DNA from 3 places in the Streptomyces sp. NPDC001544 genome. Region 2 is predicted to be linked to each of the others. Evidence: riboswitches for the same ligand, from Rfam matches in the RefSeq annotation. Region 2 holds a riboswitch; each other region holds the start of a gene.
What was found. Region 2 has a riboswitch for S-adenosylmethionine ahead of ACFY0F_RS03970 (aminotransferase class V-fold PLP-dependent enzyme). Riboswitches for the same ligand answer to the same signal wherever they lie in the genome.
Positions count from the first base shown of each region.

Region 1 (5,828 bases), on a different contig from region 2:
GTCGACAGGGCCTCGCCCTCGACGTCCTCGGCGATGATCAGCAGCGGCTTGCCCGACTGCATGACCTTCTCCAGCAGCGGGAGCAGGTCCTTGACCGCGGAGATCTTGGAGTTGGCGATCAGGATGTACGGGTCGTCGAGGACGGCCTCCATACGCTCCATGTCGGTGGCGAAGTACGCCGAGATGTAGCCCTTGTCGAAGCGCATACCCTCGGTGAGCTCCAGCTCCAGACCGAAGGTCTGGGACTCCTCGACGGTGATGACGCCTTCCTTGCCGACCTTGTCCATGGCCTCGGCGATGAGCTCGCCGATCTGGGTGTCGGCGGCGGAGATGGAGGCCGTGGAGGCGATCTGCTCCTTGGTCTCGACGTCCTTCGCCTGCTCCAGCAGGGCGGCGGAGACGGCCTCGACGGCCTTCTCGATACCGCGCTTCAGGGCCATCGGGTTGGCACCGGCGGCCACGTTGCGCAGACCCTCGCGGACCAGCGCCTGGGCCAGGACGGTCGCCGTGGTCGTACCGTCACCGGCGACGTCGTCCGTCTTCTTGGCGACTTCCTTGACCAGCTCGGCGCCGATCTTCTCGTACGGGTCCTCGAGCTCGATCTCCTTGGCGATGGAGACACCGTCGTTGGTGATCGTGGGCGCGCCCCACTTCTTCTCGAGGACGACGTTGCGGCCCTTGGGGCCGAGCGTCACCTTCACGGCGTCCGCGAGCTGGTTCATGCCGCGCTCGAGGCCGCGCCGCGCCTCCTCGTCGAACGCGATGATCTTGGCCATGTGAAGTGGTCCCTCCAGGACTGGGGGTGATTCCTTCGGACCGCGCCCGCGCCCGCGACGGACGGCTCGCGGGCCGCGTGGTTCCTTGCCCCACTTGGCCTGCGGGCCTCACCGACCCGGTCCTTCGTTGTCACTCTCACCTTCAGAGTGCTAACGCCAATGATTAGCACTCGCCCATGCCGAGTGCAAGCGGCTCGAGCGGATAGGCAGGTGAACAGCGGGCTCCGCGGGTGTCCGGGCAGGCCGAAGGGCCCGCACCCCGGGGGGTGCGGGCCCTTCGAAGATGTACAGAAGAACGTCGTGCGGGTCGGCGCGTGCTTCAGCTGGTCGCGAGCCGAACCATGTCCGCCTGCGGCCCCTTCTGGCCCTGCGAGATCTCGAAATCGACCCGCTGACCCTCTTCCAGGGTGCGGTAACCGTCCATCTGGATCGCGCTGTAGTGGACGAAAACATCCGCACCACCGTCGACCGCGATGAAGCCGTACCCCTTCTCCGCGTTGAACCACTTGACGGTGCCCTGAGCCATGCCTAACTCCCCTATTACTGGCCCTTGCACAGATCCACACTTCGCGGATCCGGGTCAGACCTCACCCCCCATGGATTGGGGGCGTGCGCCGGAACGCGTCGACCGCGGCTGAATGTATCTGTCCAACTGCCGTCTGCAACAGGTCAATCGGACGAGAAATCTGGACGACGCCGGTCGGGAATCTGCCAAAAATTCGGCTGAATCCGGGGCAAGTCGGGCCCCACAAAGGGCACATAAGGCGCAAAACGTTCGCACACTTTGGCTACTTCTTGTCGGATGTGCGGCACGATTCCAGGGCCCCCGGCCCGCGTTCCGGGAGCGCGTTCCCCAACTCTACCGCGCTCAACCACACAGAATTGCCCCCTCCGTTTCTCTCACGGCGGGGGCAATTCGATGAACTCTCGGTAACCACTGTTACCGACGGTAATGATCAGTCATTCGGTCAGCCGCCGGCGACGGCCGGAATGATGGAGACGCCCGCGCCGTCCGGAGTCGTGGTCTCCAGCCCCTGCTCGAAGCGCACGTCGTCGTCGTTGACGTACACGTTGACGAACCGGCGCAGCTTGCCCTGGTCGTCCAGGACGCGGGCGGCGATCCCGGTGTGGTTCTTCTCCAGGTCGGCGATGACCTCGCCGAGGGTCGCGCCCTCGGCCTGGACCTCTGCCTGGCCGCCCGTGTAGGTGCGCAGGATGGTGGGGATGCGGACGGTCACGCTCATGCCAGGCCAGCCTCTCGGAACGAGTCGAGGTTCGGTCGGATCGTGGCGGTCAGGCCGGTGCCCGCCACCGCGTCCAGGGTCTTCAGGCCGTCGCCCGTGTTGAGGACGACGGTCGTCTTGGTCGGGTCGAGGACGCCGTTCTCCAGCAGCTTGCGCGTGACGCCCACCGTCACACCGCCCGCCGTCTCCGCGAAGATGCCCTCCGTGCGGGCGAGCAGCTTGATCGCGTCGACCACCTGCTCGTCGGTCACGTCCTCCACCGCCCCGCCGGTGCGGCGCGCGATGTCGAGGACGTACGGCCCGTCCGCCGGGTTGCCGATGGCGAGGGACTTGGCGATGGTGTCGGGCTTCTGCGGGCGCACCACGTCGTGGCCCGCCTTGAAGGCGGTCGACACCGGCGAGCAGCCCTTGGCCTGGGCGCCGAAGATCTTGTACGGCCGGTCCTCGACGAGACCGAGCTTGATCAGCTCCTGCAGCCCCTTGTCGATCTTGGTGAGCTGGGAGCCGGAGGCGATCGGGACGACGATCTGGTCCGGGAGCCGCCAGCCGAGCTGCTCGCAGATCTCGTACGCCAGCGTCTTGGACCCCTCCGCGTAGTACGGCCGCAGGTTGACGTTGACGAAGCCCCAGCCCTCGCCGGCCGGGTCGCCGATCAGCTCGGAGCAGAAGCGGTTCACGTCGTCGTAGTTGCCCTCGATGCCGACGAGCTCGCCGCCGTAGACCGCGGCCATGACGACCTTGCCCTGCTCCAGGTCGTGCGGGATGAACACGCAGGAACGGAAGCCGGCCCGGGCCGCCGCGGCGCCCACCGCGCCGGCCAGGTTGCCGGTGGAGGAGCAGGAGAGGGTGGTGAACCCGAAGGCGCGCGCCGCCTCCAGTGCCTGCGCGACCACACGGTCCTTGAAGGAGTGCGTCGGGTTGCCGGAGTCGTCCTTCACATACAGGCGCGACGCCTCGATGCCGAGCTCACGGGCGAGGTTGTCGGCCTGGACGAGCTGGGTCCAGCCGGGGTTGATGTTGGGCTTCGTCGCCACGTCCGCCGGGACGGGCAGCAGGGGTGCGTAGCGCCAGATGTTCGCGGGTCCCGCCTCGATCCGCTTCCTGAGCTCCTCGGTTTCGTAGGCCGAGAAGTCGTAGGCGATCTCCAGCGGGCCGAAACACTCCTCACAGGCGAAGACCGGTCCGAGCGGCACCCGGTGGCCGCACTCGCGGCAGCTCAGAGCGGCGGCGGGCCCGAGGTCTACGGTGGAGTCGGTGGTGCTTGCAGCAGTCTGCACAGCCATGGAGGCGAGGCCCTTTCTCCTCATCTTCCTCACGACGCATCTCGCCGTGAGACGGATTTGGCACCTTCCCTAGCCGGGAGCCTCGCGGAGCGATCAGGACTGATCCAACTGATCCGACTGATCTACGAGAACCGACTGGAGGGTTGCCGGGGCTTCATCGGGCCGTGTCCCTCTGCCCCTCTGGATGAGCGGTATGCGGTTGTGTGTGCGGTTGTGAACAGCGGTGGCCTCGGACATGCGATGGTCATCCGCGTTGTTCAAGACTGTAACCGAAGGCCGGGACAGTTGAGATAGTCGTCCGAACCGCGAGACAAACAGTGAGGAGCCGCCCACCGTGCTGGAAGAAGTCGAGCGCTGGCTGAGCACCCGCTCCTGGTCCGTGACCGATCGCCCGCTCCACCAGATCCTGGCCGCGAAGCAGCGCACGGGCCAGTCGGTCAGTGTCGTGCTGCCCGCGCTGAACGAGGAGGAGACGGTCGGCGACATCGTCGCGATCATCCGCCACGACCTGATGCAGCAGGTCCCGCTCGTCGACGAGATCGTGGTCGTCGACTCGGGGTCCACCGACCGCACCTCCGAGGTGGCCGCCGCGGCGGGGGCCCGGGTCGTCCACCGCGACGACGTCCTGCCCCGGATACCGGCCGTGCCCGGCAAGGGCGAGGTGCTGTGGCGCTCCCTCCTCGTCACCGAGGGGGACATCGTCTGCTTCATCGACGCCGACCTGAAGGAATTCTCCTCCGACTTCGTCTCGGGGATCGTCGGCCCGCTGCTGACCGACCCGGACGTGGACCTGGTCAAGGGCATGTACGACCGTCCGCTCGCCGGGGCCTCCGGCCAGGGCGGCCGGGTCACCGAGCTGATGGCCCGCCCGCTGCTCAACATGCACTGGCCGCAGCTCGCGGGGTTCGTGCAGCCGCTCGGCGGTGAGTACGCGGCCCGCCGCTCGCTCCTGGAGCAGCTGCCCTTCCCCGTCGGGTACGGGGTGGAGCTGGGCATGCTGGTCGACGCCCTGCACCTGGTGGGCCTGGACGCCCTGGCCCAGGTGGACGTCGGGGTGCGCAAGCACCGCCACCAGGACGGGCAGGCGCTCGGCCGGATGGCCGCCGCCATCTACCGCACCGCCCAGCTCCGCCTGGCCCGCGGCCACCTCGTCCGGCCCTCGCTCACCCAGTTCGAGCGGGGCGAGGAGGGCTTCGAGCCGCGCACCTACTCCGTGGACACGGAGGAACGGCCGCCGATGGCGGAGATCGCGGAGTACGCCGCGCGCCGGGTGGCCTGAGCCCGGCCGTGTCACACCACCGGGGAGGGAACGTACGTTTGAGCGTTTCCGGGCCGGGCTAGGTTGAGACTCATGGCTTCCACGCACGGTGCTGAGGTGCTGGTCGCGTCCAATCGCGGCCCGGTTTCGTACGAACTCCGCGAGGACGGTTCGCTGCACGCCAAGCGGGGTGGCGGCGGACTGGTGTCCGGGCTGTCGGCCATCGGGCCGGACGCGAACGCGCTCTGGGTGTGCGCCGCGCTGAGCGACGCCGACCGGGAGGCGGTGCGCCGCGGCGGCCGGCGGCTGTCCGAGGACGCGACCGGCGGTCAGCAGGTCCGGATGATCGACATCGACGCGACGGTGTTCTCCGACGCGTACAACGGCATCGCCAACTCGGTGCTGTGGTTCGTCCACCACATGCTGTACCAGACCCCGCTGGAGCCCGTCCTGGACGCGGAGTTCCGGCGCCAGTGGGCGTCCTACGAGGCCTACAACCGGGCGTTCGCCGAAGCCCTGGCCGAGGAGGCGGCGCAGGGCGCGGCGGTGGTCGTCCAGGACTACCACCTGGCGCTGGCTCCCCGGATGCTCCGGGAACTCCGCCCCGACCTGCGCATCGGCCACTTCTCGCACACCCCGTGGGCGCCGCCGGACTACTTCCGGCTGCTCCCCGACGACATCGCGGCCGAGCTCCTCGGCGGGATCCTGGGCGCCGACCGGGCGGGCTTCCTCACCCAGCGCTGGGCGGACGCGTTCACCGCCTGCTGCGAAGCCGTCCTCGGGGCCGACGCCGTGTCCGGCACCCGGATCGGGGTGCACGGTCTGGGCGCGGACGCGGACTTCCTGCGGCAGCGGGCGCACCGGCCGGACGTGGACGAGCGGATGACGGCGCTGCGGACGGAGATCGGTACGGCGCCGGACGGCAAGGCCCGCAGGACGATCGTCCGGGTCGACCGCACGGAGCTGTCGAAGAACATCGTGCGCGGGCTGCTGGCCTACCGTCAGCTCCTCGACGACCACCCGGAGTGGCGCGAGCGGGTGGTGCACGTGGCGTTCGCCTACCCCTCCCGGCAGGACCTCGCGGTGTACCGCGACTACACCGCCGAGGTGCAACGGGTCGCGCAGGAGATCAACTCCGCGTACGGCACCCCGGGCTGGACCCCGGTCGTCCTCCACGTCAAGGACGACTTCGCCCGCTCCCTGGCCGCGTACCGGCTGGCCGACGTCGCCCTGGTCAACCCCATCCGGGACGGCATGAACCTGGTCG
Region 1 is NZ_JBIAVN010000023.1:92,512-98,339, forward strand. Features, by position in the region: gene groL (chaperonin GroEL) at 1-776, opposite strand, end outside; gene ACFY0F_RS36020 (cold-shock protein) at 1,096-1,302, opposite strand; gene ACFY0F_RS36025 (ubiquitin-like small modifier protein 1) at 1,745-2,020, opposite strand; gene thrC (threonine synthase) at 2,017-3,303, opposite strand; SAM riboswitch class I at 3,321-3,494, opposite strand; gene ACFY0F_RS36035 (glucosyl-3-phosphoglycerate synthase) at 3,638-4,582, shown strand; gene ACFY0F_RS36040 (trehalose-6-phosphate synthase) at 4,655-5,828, shown strand, end outside.
Region 1: another riboswitch for S-adenosylmethionine. It lies ahead of thrC (threonine synthase); the one in region 2 lies ahead of ACFY0F_RS03970 (aminotransferase class V-fold PLP-dependent enzyme).

Region 2 (5,828 bases):
ACAGCACGCGCACCCCGCGCGGCGGGGCGAGCAGCACCGGCGCGGCCAGTTCGGCCCCGTCGAAGACGCACGTCACCTCGGCCCCGGTCTGGGCGGCGAGCTGGGAGAGCTGGCCGAGCAGCCGCAGCCGCTGCTTCTCCAGCGGCATCTGCGGATAGCCGGTCTTGGTGACGTTGTAGCCGTCGACCACCAGATGCGCCTGCGGCAGGGCGAGGAGCTGGTCGAGGATCGCGGGGTCGTTCTCGGACAACGCCCGCGCGGCGATGTCCTTCGGGGTCATCCGTCCTGGTTCGACCGCGTCCACCGTCTCCGCCGGCCGCACCGACACCGGCGGCAGGGCCAGTTCCCGGCGCAGCCCCTGCGTCGCGTCCAGAAGGGTGTCAAGAAGCAGCCGGACGCGCATGTCCTCGACACTGCGCCCCTCGCGCGCTGCCCTGCGCGTGGCCTCCAGCGCGGCCTCGGCCTCGCTCAGGCGGGACTTGAGCCGCCGGGTCTCGCTCTCCGCGGCGGACACCTGGGCCTGCCCCTCGGCGCGTACGGCCTCGATGTCCCCCTGCACCCTGCGCAGGGCCGCCTCACCGCGCTTGACGTCGCTGAGGGCCGCGCGGAGCTTGCGGTGAAGCGATTCCGCTTCCTTCCTGGCCGCATCCAGCTCGGCGCGCAGCCGCTCGGTCTCGGCCCGGGTCTGCTCGCGGGCCCGGTCGAGTTCCTCGCGCAGCCGCTCCAGCTCGGCGCGGCTCTCCTCGTCGGCGCGTTCGGCGTCCGCCCGCTGGGCCTCCTCGCCGGCCGCGGCCACCAGCTTCACCCAGCCCGTGGGGCGCAGTACGTAGGCCGCGGCCGCCACGTCGAGCGGGTCCGCGGCCGGAGGCGGGGAGCCGGAGTCGAGGGCGCCGGTGAGTTCCGGCTGGGCCTCTCTGAGTTTCTCGCCGATGCGCTGCCGGAACAGCGGGTCGGTCTCCAGCGCCGCCGCCATCGCGTTGCCCGCGAACTTCGTACGGCGAGTGGGGGTGAAACGGGCGTACTGCCTGAGCTGTGCGGGCAGTTCGGCGACCGTCAGCCCGCCGAAGCCGTCCGAGACGATCTGCACGACCCGCCGCCGCACGCCGTCGGGCAGCGGACGGTCAAGCACCTCGGCGGTGCCGTCGCCCGGCCCCCCGCCCGTGGTCTCCACCATCCGTCACACCCCATCCCGTGTGCATCGCTCCGATTAGGAGTCGGTGCCCGGCCTGTCCACGAGTTCCACCTGGTCCACCGCGTTGCACCAGCGGCAGCGCACCGACTCGATGGTCTCACTGACCACCTCCCGCTCCTCGACCTTCGGCTCACCGGCGAGGTCGAGGTGGACGTACTCGACGACCTTCGACGAGCGGGTCACGTCGAAACGGGTGAGGTTGCCGCAGAGGGTGCAGCGCCACCGGGTCTCGGCGGTCGGCAGGGGAACCGGCATCGTGACTGTTCGCTTCCTTCTAGTGTCCGTGGTCCGTGACACATCGTCTCCACGACGCGTGTGGCTCGTAACCCTACGGCCTGGCGGGGACTCGCCGCCCGTCCGTCCACGGCGGCGAGGCGGTTCCTGCACTTGCGTCCCGTTACGTCATGCTCTGTAGCCATGATCAGCAAGTCGACGCCGATGACGTACGCCCTGATCGTCCTGTGCTGTCTGCTGTTCCTGCTGGGTCCGGCGGGCGGGCTGAATCCGGCCTACGGCTCCGGCGACGCCCTGCTCGCCGCCCAGCGGGCCTACTTCCGGCGCTGGGGCGTGATCCCGGCCGAGCTGTTCGACGGCCCGGCCCGGGCGGCCCTCACCCCGGCCACGGCGCTGTTCGTGCACGGCAGCTGGGTGCATCTGCTGGGCAACATGCTCTTCCTCTACGTCTTCGGGGCGATGACCGAGGAACGGATGGGCCGCGTGCAGTTCACCCTGTTCTACGTGGGCTGCGGCTACCTGGCGCTGCTCGGCTACGCCGCCGCCAACGCCGCCTCCGAACAGTCCCTGGTGGGAGCCTCCGGGGCGATCTCGGCGGTCCTCGGCGCGTTCCTCTACCTGTTCCCCGGCGCCCGCGTCACCAGTCTCCTCCCCTTCCTGTTCTTCCTTCCGCTGCGCTTCCCCGCCTGGGTCGTCCTGCCCTTCTGGGCGGCCCTGCAGTGGCTGGCGGCGGGCCGCGCCCCCCAGGGCCCGGGGGTGGCGTACCTGGCCCACCTGGTGGGCTTCGGCCTGGGCTTCGTCGTCGCGTGGATGCTGTTCGGGCGGGTGAACAGGGGCTGCCCTAGAGTTGAGGCCGCCCCAGCCCCGGCCCCCGAGGGAGAGAACCTGCCGTGATCACCGCGATCGTGCTCATCAAGACCAGCGTGGACCGGATCCCCGAGATCGCGGAGCGGATCGCCGCGCTCGACAGCGTCAGCGAGGTCTTCTCGGTCACCGGCACCTACGACCTGATCGCCATGGTCCGAGTGCGGCAGCACGAGGACCTGGCGGACGTCATCCCCGGCCGGATCAGCAAGATCCCCGGCGTGGAGGCCACCGACACGCACGTGGCCTTCCGCACCTACTCCCAGCACGACCTGGAGGCGGCCTTCGCGATCGGGCTGGACAGCTAGACCGGTTTCAGACGGCCGGAACGCAGCGGCCGTCCTCGGTGCGGTAGCGCCACTTGGCGCCGTCCCGGACCAGTTCCCGCACCGCGTTCACGAACCGCTCCACGTGCTCGTCCGGCGTTCCCGCGCCGAAGCTGACCCGGATGGCGTTGAGGGACTTCTCGCCGGGCGCGGCCTCGGGGGCGCCGCACTCGCCCTGTGTCTGCGGGTCGCTGCCCAGCAGGGTGCGGACGAGGGGGTGGGCGCAGAACAGGCCGTCGCGGACGCCGATGCCGTACTCGGCGGAGAGCGCGGCGGCGAAGTGGGAGCTGTTCCAGCCCTCGACGACGAAGGAGATGACGCCGACGCGCGGGGCGTCGTCACCGAAGAGGGACAGGATCCGCACCTCGGGGAGTCCGGCGAGGCCCGCGCGGACCTTCGCGATCAGGTGCTGCTCGCGGGCGACCAGGGTGTCGAAGCCGGCCTCGGTGAGCGCCTTGCAGGCCGAGGCGATGGAGTAGGCGCCGATGACGTTCGGGGAGCCTGCCTCGTGGCGGGCGGCGCTGTCGTGCCACTCCACGTCCACTCCCCCGTCGGCACGCCGGGTGACCTTGCGGCTGGCGCCGCCGCCCGCGAGGTACGGCTCGGCCGCGCGCAGCCAGTCGGCGCGGCCGGCCAGCACACCCGAGCCGAACGGGGCGTACAGCTTGTGCCCGGAGAAGGCGACCCAGTCGACGTCCAGCTCCCTGAGGCTCACCGGGTGGTGGGGGGCGAGCTGGGCGGCGTCCAGGACGATCCGGGCGCCGTGCGCGTGGGCGGCGGCGGCCAGCTCGCGGACCGGCCACAGTTCGCCGGTGACGTTGGAGGCGCCGGTGACGCAGACCAGGGCCGGGCCGTAGGGGTCCCGCTCGGCGAGGGCCCGCTCCAGCGTGTCGACGGCCTGCCGCGGGGTGCGGGGGGCGTCGAGGCAGGTGACCCGTGCGTCCTGCCAGGGCAGCAGGGAGGCGTGGTGCTCGGTCTCGAAGACGAAGACCTGGCAGTCGGCGGGGAGCGCGCGGGCGAGCAGGTTCAGGGAGTCCGTGGTCGACCGGGTGAAGACGACCTGGTCGTCCGCCCGGCAGCCGAGGAAGCCGGCGACGGTCTTCCGGGCGTTCTCGAAGAGGTCGGTGGAGAGCTGCGAGAGGTATCCGGCGCCCCGGTGCACGCTGCCGTAGTACGGGGCGTACGCGGCGACGTCGTCCCAGACCCGCTGGAGCGCGGGGGCGCTGGCCGCGTAGTCGAGCGCGGCGTAGGTGACCTCGCCACCGGTGACGAGCGGAACGGTGACGTCCCGGCCCAGCACGGGCAGCGGGGCACAGACGGACGGAGCGGCGGCAACGGTGGAGACGGACATGGGTGTACTCCCGTGAAGGCAGGCGGAACTCACCGCACGAGCGGACGGCGCTCGAGTACGGATGAGGTGAAAAGGGGGATGCGGAGGCGGGGCTCGACGCCCTAGCGCATTCGCTTGCTCACGGAAGGCTCCCTCGTCGACCAGGACCCCTGGTGTGCGAGGGGTCCGCGCTTGCCGTAGACCTCGCTGCCTACGGCCTGGTCTTCACCCGGGGCACCCCGCCACGGACGGAGGGTTGCCGGACAGTCGGCCGGGGCCGAATGACTGTCACTCATGACCTGGTCGGAAAAGTTACGTGGGCCGATCACCGCCCGCAACTCGTGTCCGGATGGCGGGACGGGCCCTTGGGCCGGGGTCAGCGCACGACGTGGTGTCCGTGGTGCCGGGACCAGCGCACGCCGAACAGCACCAGGTCGGCCACCAGGACCACGGCACCGATGACCAGGAGCCAGAACAGCCCCTTCGCCGCCACGCCGATCAGTCCCAGGATGATCGCCACGAGGATCAGGAACAGGAAGAGCGCCATGGTTGACCACATCCTCCGACGGGCCGGTCAGCCGCGCGCGAGACGGCGCCCGCGTTCGGCGGCGGCCTCGTAGGGCCTGTCGTAGTGTTCGTAGATCTCGTGCTCCCGCTCGACCGGCAGGACGTCGTCCATGCCGATGGACGGTGCCTTCTTCACCTGCCCCCTGGGGTGGGCCACCTTCACGTACCCGGGTCCGAGGGTCGCCTCGTCGAGGGGGACGAAGACGAGCCGGTGCCGGGTCGGCAGTCCGGTGCGGACGGTGACCATGGCAGGCGTGTCGGTGGTGGTGTCCACGTAGACCGCTTCCAGGGCGCCGATCTTGCGGCCCCTGGGATCGATCACGTCGCGGTTGCGCCACTCGCGGATGTCGGCTGAGTGGATCATGCCTCGCTCCTTGCGGACCGTGTCCCCGGGCACCCCACGCCGAGACGGAGCGGCCGCGGGGCCGCGTTGTCACGTTTTCACTGTACTCCCGCGGCCGCCCGGCGTTACTCGTTGCTCGCCGCCACCCAGCGCTCCAGGGTCCGCCTGGCCGATCCCGAGTCGATCGACTGGGCCGCCTTGCGCATCCCGGCACGCAACTGTTCGGCCAGCGGCTCCTCCGTCGGGTCCAGGGCCACCAGTGCCGCCGCCGAGTTCAGCAGGACGGCGTCGCGGACGGGGCCCGTCTCGCCGTCGAGCAGGCGCAGCGCCACATCGGCGTTGTACGACGGGTCGCCGCCGCGCAGCGCCTCCACCGGCACCAGCTCGATGCCGACGTCCCGCGGGTCGAAGGTCTCCTCGGTGACCTTGCCGTCCCTGACCACCCAGACGTGGGAGGTGGACGTCGTGGTCAGCTCGTCGAGGCCGTCGTCACCGCGGAAGACGAGGGAGGAGTTGCCGCGGCCGGCCAGCACGCCCGCGATCATCGGCGCCAGGCGGGGGTCGGCGACCCCGACCGCCTGCGCCTTCACCTTCGCCGGGTTGGTCAGCGGCCCGAGAGCGTTGAAGACCGTCCGGATACCCAACTGGCCGCGCGCGGCGGCGACATGGCGCAGTGCCGGGTGGAACTTCACCGCGAAGCAGAAGGTGATGCCCGCCTCCTCCGCGACCTCGGCCACCCGCTGTGGCGTCAGGTCGAGATTGACGCCCAGCTTCTCCAGTACGTCCGAGGAGCCCGACGCCGACGAGGCGGCCCGGTTGCCGTGCTTGACGACCTTCGCGCCGGTGCCGGCCACCACGAGCGCCGACATCGTGGAGATGTTCACCGTCTTCGCGCCGTCGCCACCGGTGCCGACGATGTCGACCGTGCGGCCCGACACCTCGATCACGTTGGCGTGCTCGTACATCGCCCGG
Region 2 is NZ_JBIAVN010000001.1:868,486-874,313, reverse strand. Features, by position in the region: gene ACFY0F_RS03990 (NYN domain-containing protein) at 1-1,174, opposite strand, end outside; gene ACFY0F_RS03985 (hypothetical protein) at 1,208-1,447, opposite strand; gene ACFY0F_RS03980 (rhomboid family intramembrane serine protease) at 1,610-2,320, shown strand; gene ACFY0F_RS03975 (Lrp/AsnC family transcriptional regulator) at 2,317-2,598, shown strand; gene ACFY0F_RS03970 (aminotransferase class V-fold PLP-dependent enzyme) at 2,606-3,967, opposite strand; SAM riboswitch class IV at 4,130-4,246, opposite strand; gene ACFY0F_RS03965 (hypothetical protein) at 4,323-4,493, opposite strand; gene ACFY0F_RS03960 (PRC-barrel domain-containing protein) at 4,521-4,877, opposite strand; gene trpD (anthranilate phosphoribosyltransferase) at 4,982-5,828, opposite strand, start outside.

Region 3 (5,828 bases), on a different contig from region 2:
CGGCGGGTACACCGCGTCGACGGCCGCGAAGAACGTCCGCAGTCGCGCACGGGCCCGGGCCGCCGCCGACCAGGCCGCGGGGTCGGGTTCCCGGCCGTGCAGACGGGCGGCGACCGAGCGGCCCGCGATGTGTCCCTCGGCGAGCGCGAGCGCCGCGCCGCCGATGCCGGTGGTCTCACCGGCCGCCCAGACGCCCGGAACGTCGGTGCGCTGCTCGTCGTCGACGTGCACGTCCGTCCCGTTCAGGGTGCAGCCCAGCGTCTCGGCGAGGTCGGTGTGCGGCAGCATGCCGTGGCCTACCGCGAGGGTGTCACAGGGGATGCGGTGCTCAACTCCGGGCCGGATCCGCCCGCCGGCGTCCAGGGCGGCGACGGTCACCGCCTCCAGCCGGTCCCTGCCGTGCGCCTCGACGACGGTACGGCGGGTCAGCAGACGTGTGCGGTGCCGCAGGAGCCGTACCGCGTACCCGGCGCCCTCGGCGAGCTTGCCGGGCTGGGCGGCCAGTGCCGAGGGCCTGCGCAGCAGGGCTCTCGGGTCGGCGGACTCCACCAGGGCGGCCACGCGCGCGCCCGCCGCCGCGAGGCCGGTCGCCACGGGCAGCAGCAGCGGCCCGGTCCCGGCGACGACGGCCGTCCGCCCCGGCAGCACCAGGCCGCCCTTGAGCATGGCCTGCGCACCGCCCGCGGTGACCACCCCGGGCAGCGTCCAGCCCGGGAAGGGGAGTACGACCTCGTAGCCGCCGGTGGCCAGCAGTACCGCGTCGGCACGCACCGTCGCGGGCTCCTCCTGCGCGGGACCGCGCAGCGCGTGGACGACGAAGCCGGCGGACTCGCGCTCCACACACCACACATGATGGTCCGTCAGGTGACCGACCCGTCCGGCGGCGCGATGCTCCGCGAGTCCGTCCCGCAGCCGTTCCCAGGTGCGCCACTGGTGGTGGAGCGCCCTGGCGCGGCGCGCCCCGAGGGCGGCGGCAGGCTGCCGGTAGAACTGGCCGCCGGCCTCGGGGCCGGCGTCCACGAGGGTGACGTCCACCCCCCGCGCGGCGGCGGCGAGGGCCGCGGCGAGCCCCGCCGGGCCCGCGCCGATCACGGCGAGGCGCGCCCGCTCAGCCGTCGCGGCCATCGTGTCCCGTCCTCTCCTGCGTGACGATGACATCGCCCGGCCGCGCGGGCAGCAGACAAGCCCGTTGGTTCGGGCGGCCGTTGACCGTGACCAGGCAGTCGAAGCAGACCCCGATGCCGCAGAACACCCCCCGGGGGCGGCCCTCGCGCCGGGTCGTGCGCCACGCGGTCACACCCGCCGTCCACAGCGCGGCGGCGACCGTCTGGCCGGGCAGCGCCTCGATCGCGCGGCCGTCGAAGCTGACGATGAAGGCGGTGCCGGGCCGGGCCCGGGCCAACTCCAGTGGATTCACGCCGTATTCACCCCGTTCGTCGCGAAGCGCTCGGGCCGGAAGGGCGCGAGGGGCAGTTCCGGTGGCGTCCCGGTCAGCACCTGGGCGATCAAGTGACCCGTCCCGGTGGCCAGTCCGATGCCCGCGCCCTCGTGCCCGCAGGCGTGGACCAGTCCGGGAACCCGCGGGTCGGGGCCGATCGCGGGCAGGTGATCGGGCAGATACGGCCGGAAGCCGAGGTAGGTCCGCATCGCCCGCACCCGCTCCAGGAACGGGAACAGCCGGGTGGCCCCGGCGGCGAGTGCCCGCACCACGGGCAGCGAGAACGAGCGGTCGAAGCCGACCCGCTCCCGGCTCGCGCCGATGAGGACGGGTCCGGCGGCCGTGCCCTCGACGACCGGCGAGGTCTGCAGCGCGGCCGAGTCGCCGGCCACGTCGGCCACGTAGTCCGCGGCGTACACCTTGTGCCGCACCAGCCGGGGCAGCGGCTCGGTGACCAGCACGAAGCCGCGCCTCGGCAGGACGGGAAGGTGGACGCCGGCGAGGCGGGCCAGGTCGCCGCCCCAGGTCCCGGCGGCGTTCACCACGGCCGGCGCGTGGACGTCCCCCCGGTCGGTGCGCACCCCGAGCATCGCGCCCCGGGCCGTGCGCAGCACGCCGGTCACCGTCCATCCGGTGTACAGCCGGGCACCCGAGGCGCGGACCAGACGGGCGGCGGCGAGGGCCGGCATGACCTGGGCGTCCTGGGGGTAGTGCACGGCGCCGGCGAGTCCGGGCGCCAGCTCGGGTTCGAGGTCGGGGAGCCCGTCCGCGTCGACGGGCACCGCGGTGACACCGGCGGCCCGCTGGGCGGCGGCGAAGCCGGCAAGCGCGGCGAGATCGGCGGGGGTCGTGGCCACGACGACGCCGCCCTTCGCTTCGTACTCGAAGCCCGGTCCGTCCTCACGGGCCAGCTCCGTCCACAACCGGGCGGACAGCAGGGCGAGTTCCAGCTCCGGTCCCGGTTCCTTGTCGGAGACGAGCAGATTGCCCTCGCCCGCGCCGGTCGTGCCGCCGGCCACCGGACCCCGGTCGACGAGGACGACGTCCAGGCCCGCCCGCGCCGCGTACCACGCACAGGCAGCGCCCGTCATCCCGGCGCCGACCACCACGACATCGCAGGTCAGTCGCTTCGCCACAGCAGTACTATGTCACATACCGCTGACCGCGGACAGGGTCCTGCGGTGGCCCGGTCCGCGCCCACCTGTGAGCCCGCCGAAGGCGGGGCGCGGATCCCCCCGTTCACCCGTCCGGTGTCCCAGGGGTGGACGCCCCCTTGACGTCGCCCCGAGCCGGATCGACACTCCAGATGGGAATCCTAGTGAACAGGTAGGGAAACATGAGGCGCTCGGAGACGGTCACCAGCCGCGTGAGCCGTACGCCGACCTCGCCCCTGCTCACCTCCCGCCGGCACATCGACCTGCTGCGGGTCTGCAGCGCCCGATCAGCCTCCTGAGCCGGTCCCGGGCGACCCGCTGACCTCGCCCGCCCGTCCGGGCGCCCCGGACCCCTCCGGCACATCCTGGCGCCCACTGTCCGACGACGCTTCCGCCGCGCCCACGTCCGCGCGCCCGCCCCCGGGGAGACGCATGTCCATCGCACCGCTCGCCGCCGTCCCGTCCGCCCACCGCTCCGTCCCCGTCTTCCGGGGCCGTCTCGGCCGGGACGCGCGCAGCGGCCACCACGCCGTGCCGCACCGCTACCGGCTCCATCTCTCCACCGCCTGTCCCGACGGGCTGCGCCTGGCCATAGGGCACAGCCTGCTCGGACTCGACCACGAGTGCCCGGTCACGTTCCTGCCGGCCGTACCGGACCGTCCCGGCGGCGGCCACTCGGCCCTGCGTCCGCTGTACGAGGCGAGCGCACACCACTACACCGGGCCGGCCCTCGCCCCGGTGCTCAGCGACGACTGGTCGGGGCGGATCGTCAGCACCCACACCCCGGACATCCTGCGCGACCTCGACCGCTTCTGTCCGGACGGCCCCACCTCGCTGTATCCGTGCGGCACCGAGAGTCAGATCGAAGCCGTCGAACGGCTCTGCGCCGAAGGCATCCAGGAGGCCGCACAGCGCGCCGGACGGGCCGACGCCGATCCCGCGGAGCGTGCCACCGCGCTGGAACTGCTGCTGGACACCCTGGGCAGGCTGGAGCGGTACCTGGACGGCGAGGAGTACCTCGTCGCCGGCCGGCTCACCGCGGCCGACGTCGAACTGTGGGTGGCCCTGGTGCAGTTGGACACCGTGCACCGCTGCCACCTCGACGCCCGTGCCGTGCACCGCATCGCCGGGCACCCGGTGCTGTGGGCCTACGCCCGGCGCCTGGCCGCCCACCGCGCCTTCGGGACCCACCTGGACCTGGACGGCATCGCACGCCGCCACCACGGCCGCTGCCAGGGCCTGGAGGCCGCCGGAGCGGCCGTCCAGATCCTGGACTGGACGGGGCACACGATGGACACCGGCGGCTCTTCCAGCAGGTGAGGTCCGGTCAGGCAGGTCCATTGCATGGACAGCCGTTGACATCCGAACGGTCAACTGCCTTACTTGCTGATCAGAACGGTCATGAGCGTCAGCGACAAGCCCTGGCTCGCTGACCGGCAACCCTCGCATCGCGGTGGGGTGCCCCAGGTGACGACCGGACCGGACGAAGTCTTCGGTAAGCGCGAGAGCCCCGCGGGGCCGGAACAGTGACAGGTGACGCCATGTACGCAGCTCCCAGGACGGCCACGGGCCGTACCCAGAGCTGCGTACCGCCGTACGCCGGACTGCTCGTCGCCGATCGTGCCGTCGACCTGCTCCGGGTCAACAGCGCACTGTGTACCGCACCGGGCCGTGCCCGCTGTCGGGGCTGACCCCACTTCCCAGCCGCCCCCCCCCGCGCCCTGACGCACACCGTCCGTACGGTGTGCCGTTGTCCGACCAGCCCCCGGTTCCCGTGCGATCCCGTGTGCCGCCCCGTGCCGTAGCGCCGTAGCGGCCCGCGTCCGGCCCGCCGCGTTCCCGGGGTGTCCGAATCCGCCGGAGCCCGCCATGAGTGAACCCCCAGGCGCCGCCGTGTCCCTCGCCGAGGCACCACCCGCCGAAACACCGCCACAGACCGTCAGAGCCCAGCGCGTACAGCCGCTGCGGCGGCCCGGACGGTGGATCGTCACCGCCGTCGTCCTCGTGCTCGTCGCACAGATCCTGCACGGACTGGCCACGAACCCCTTCTACCAGTGGGACCGCTTCCGCTACTGGTTCCTGCGCCCCACGATCCTCGACGGGCTCGTCGTCACCCTCGAAGCGGCCGCGCTCAGCGCCGTGCTGGGCCTGCTCGGCGGCATCGTGCTGGCGCTCGGCCGGCTGTCCGGCAGCCCGGTGCTGCGGGCGGTGAGCTGGACCTACACCTGGCTGTTCCGCTCGGTACCGCTGATCGTCGTCCTGATCTTCCTCTACAACTTCTCAGCCCTGTACAAGACGTTGAGCCTCGGGATCCCCTTCGGGCCGGCCTTCGTCACCTTCGACGAGTCGAAGCTCGCCACCGACATGACGGTCGCCGTCATCGGCCTCAGCCTCAACGAGGCGGCGTACGCGGCCGAGGTCGTGCGCGGCGGCATCCTCTCCGTCGACCAGGGCCAGCACGAGGCGGCGGCCGCACTCGGTCTGCCCAAGGGCTACCAGTTCACCCGGATCGTCTTCCCGCAGGCCCTGAGGTCCATCACCCCGAACTACGTCAACCAGCTCATCGGCCTGATCAAGAGCACGTCCCTCGTCTTCTACGTCTCCCTGCTCGACCTGTTCGGCTCGGTGCAGACCATGGGCAGCACCTACCCCGGCGACATCGTGCCGCTGCTGCTCGTCGCCACCGTCTGGTACCTGATCCTGACCAGCGTCGTGTCCGTCGTCCAGTTCTACGTCGAGCGGTACTTCGCCCGCGGTGCCACCCGCAGCCTGCCGCCGACCCCGCTGCAGAAGGCGCGGGCGGGCCTCGCCGACCTGCGGGCCCGGCTGCGCAGGGAGGCCGCCGTATGACCGCCACCGACACCCTGGAGACGACCCCGGCCGCCCTGGAGGTCCACGACGTCCACAAGTGGTACGGCACCCACCGCGTCCTGGACGGCATCGACCTGACCGTGCGCCCCGGCGAGGTCACCGCCATCCTCGGGCCCTCGGGCTCCGGCAAGTCGACCCTGCTGCGGGTCATCAACCACCTGGAGAAGCCCGAGGTGGGCCACGTCAGCGTCGGCGGCGAGCTGATCGGTGTGAAGCGGAACGGGGCGCGGCTGAAGGAACTCAGCGAGCGCGCCATCCTGGCCCAGCGCAGCAGGATCGGTTTCGTCTTCCAGAACTTCAACCTCTTCCCGCACCTCACCGTCCTCGACAACGTCGCCGCCGCCCCCGTCGCCACCGGCAAGCTG
Region 3 is NZ_JBIAVN010000002.1:268,108-273,935, reverse strand. Features, by position in the region: gene ACFY0F_RS06540 (FAD-dependent oxidoreductase) at 1-1,125, opposite strand, end outside; gene ACFY0F_RS06535 ((2Fe-2S)-binding protein) at 1,109-1,417, opposite strand; gene ACFY0F_RS06530 (NAD(P)/FAD-dependent oxidoreductase) at 1,414-2,574, opposite strand; gene ACFY0F_RS06525 (glutathione S-transferase C-terminal domain-containing protein) at 3,025-3,912, shown strand; SAM riboswitch class IV at 3,990-4,100, shown strand; gene ACFY0F_RS06520 (amino acid ABC transporter permease) at 4,462-5,442, shown strand; gene ACFY0F_RS06515 (amino acid ABC transporter ATP-binding protein) at 5,439-5,828, shown strand, end outside.
Region 3: another riboswitch for S-adenosylmethionine. It lies ahead of ACFY0F_RS06520 (amino acid ABC transporter permease); the one in region 2 lies ahead of ACFY0F_RS03970 (aminotransferase class V-fold PLP-dependent enzyme).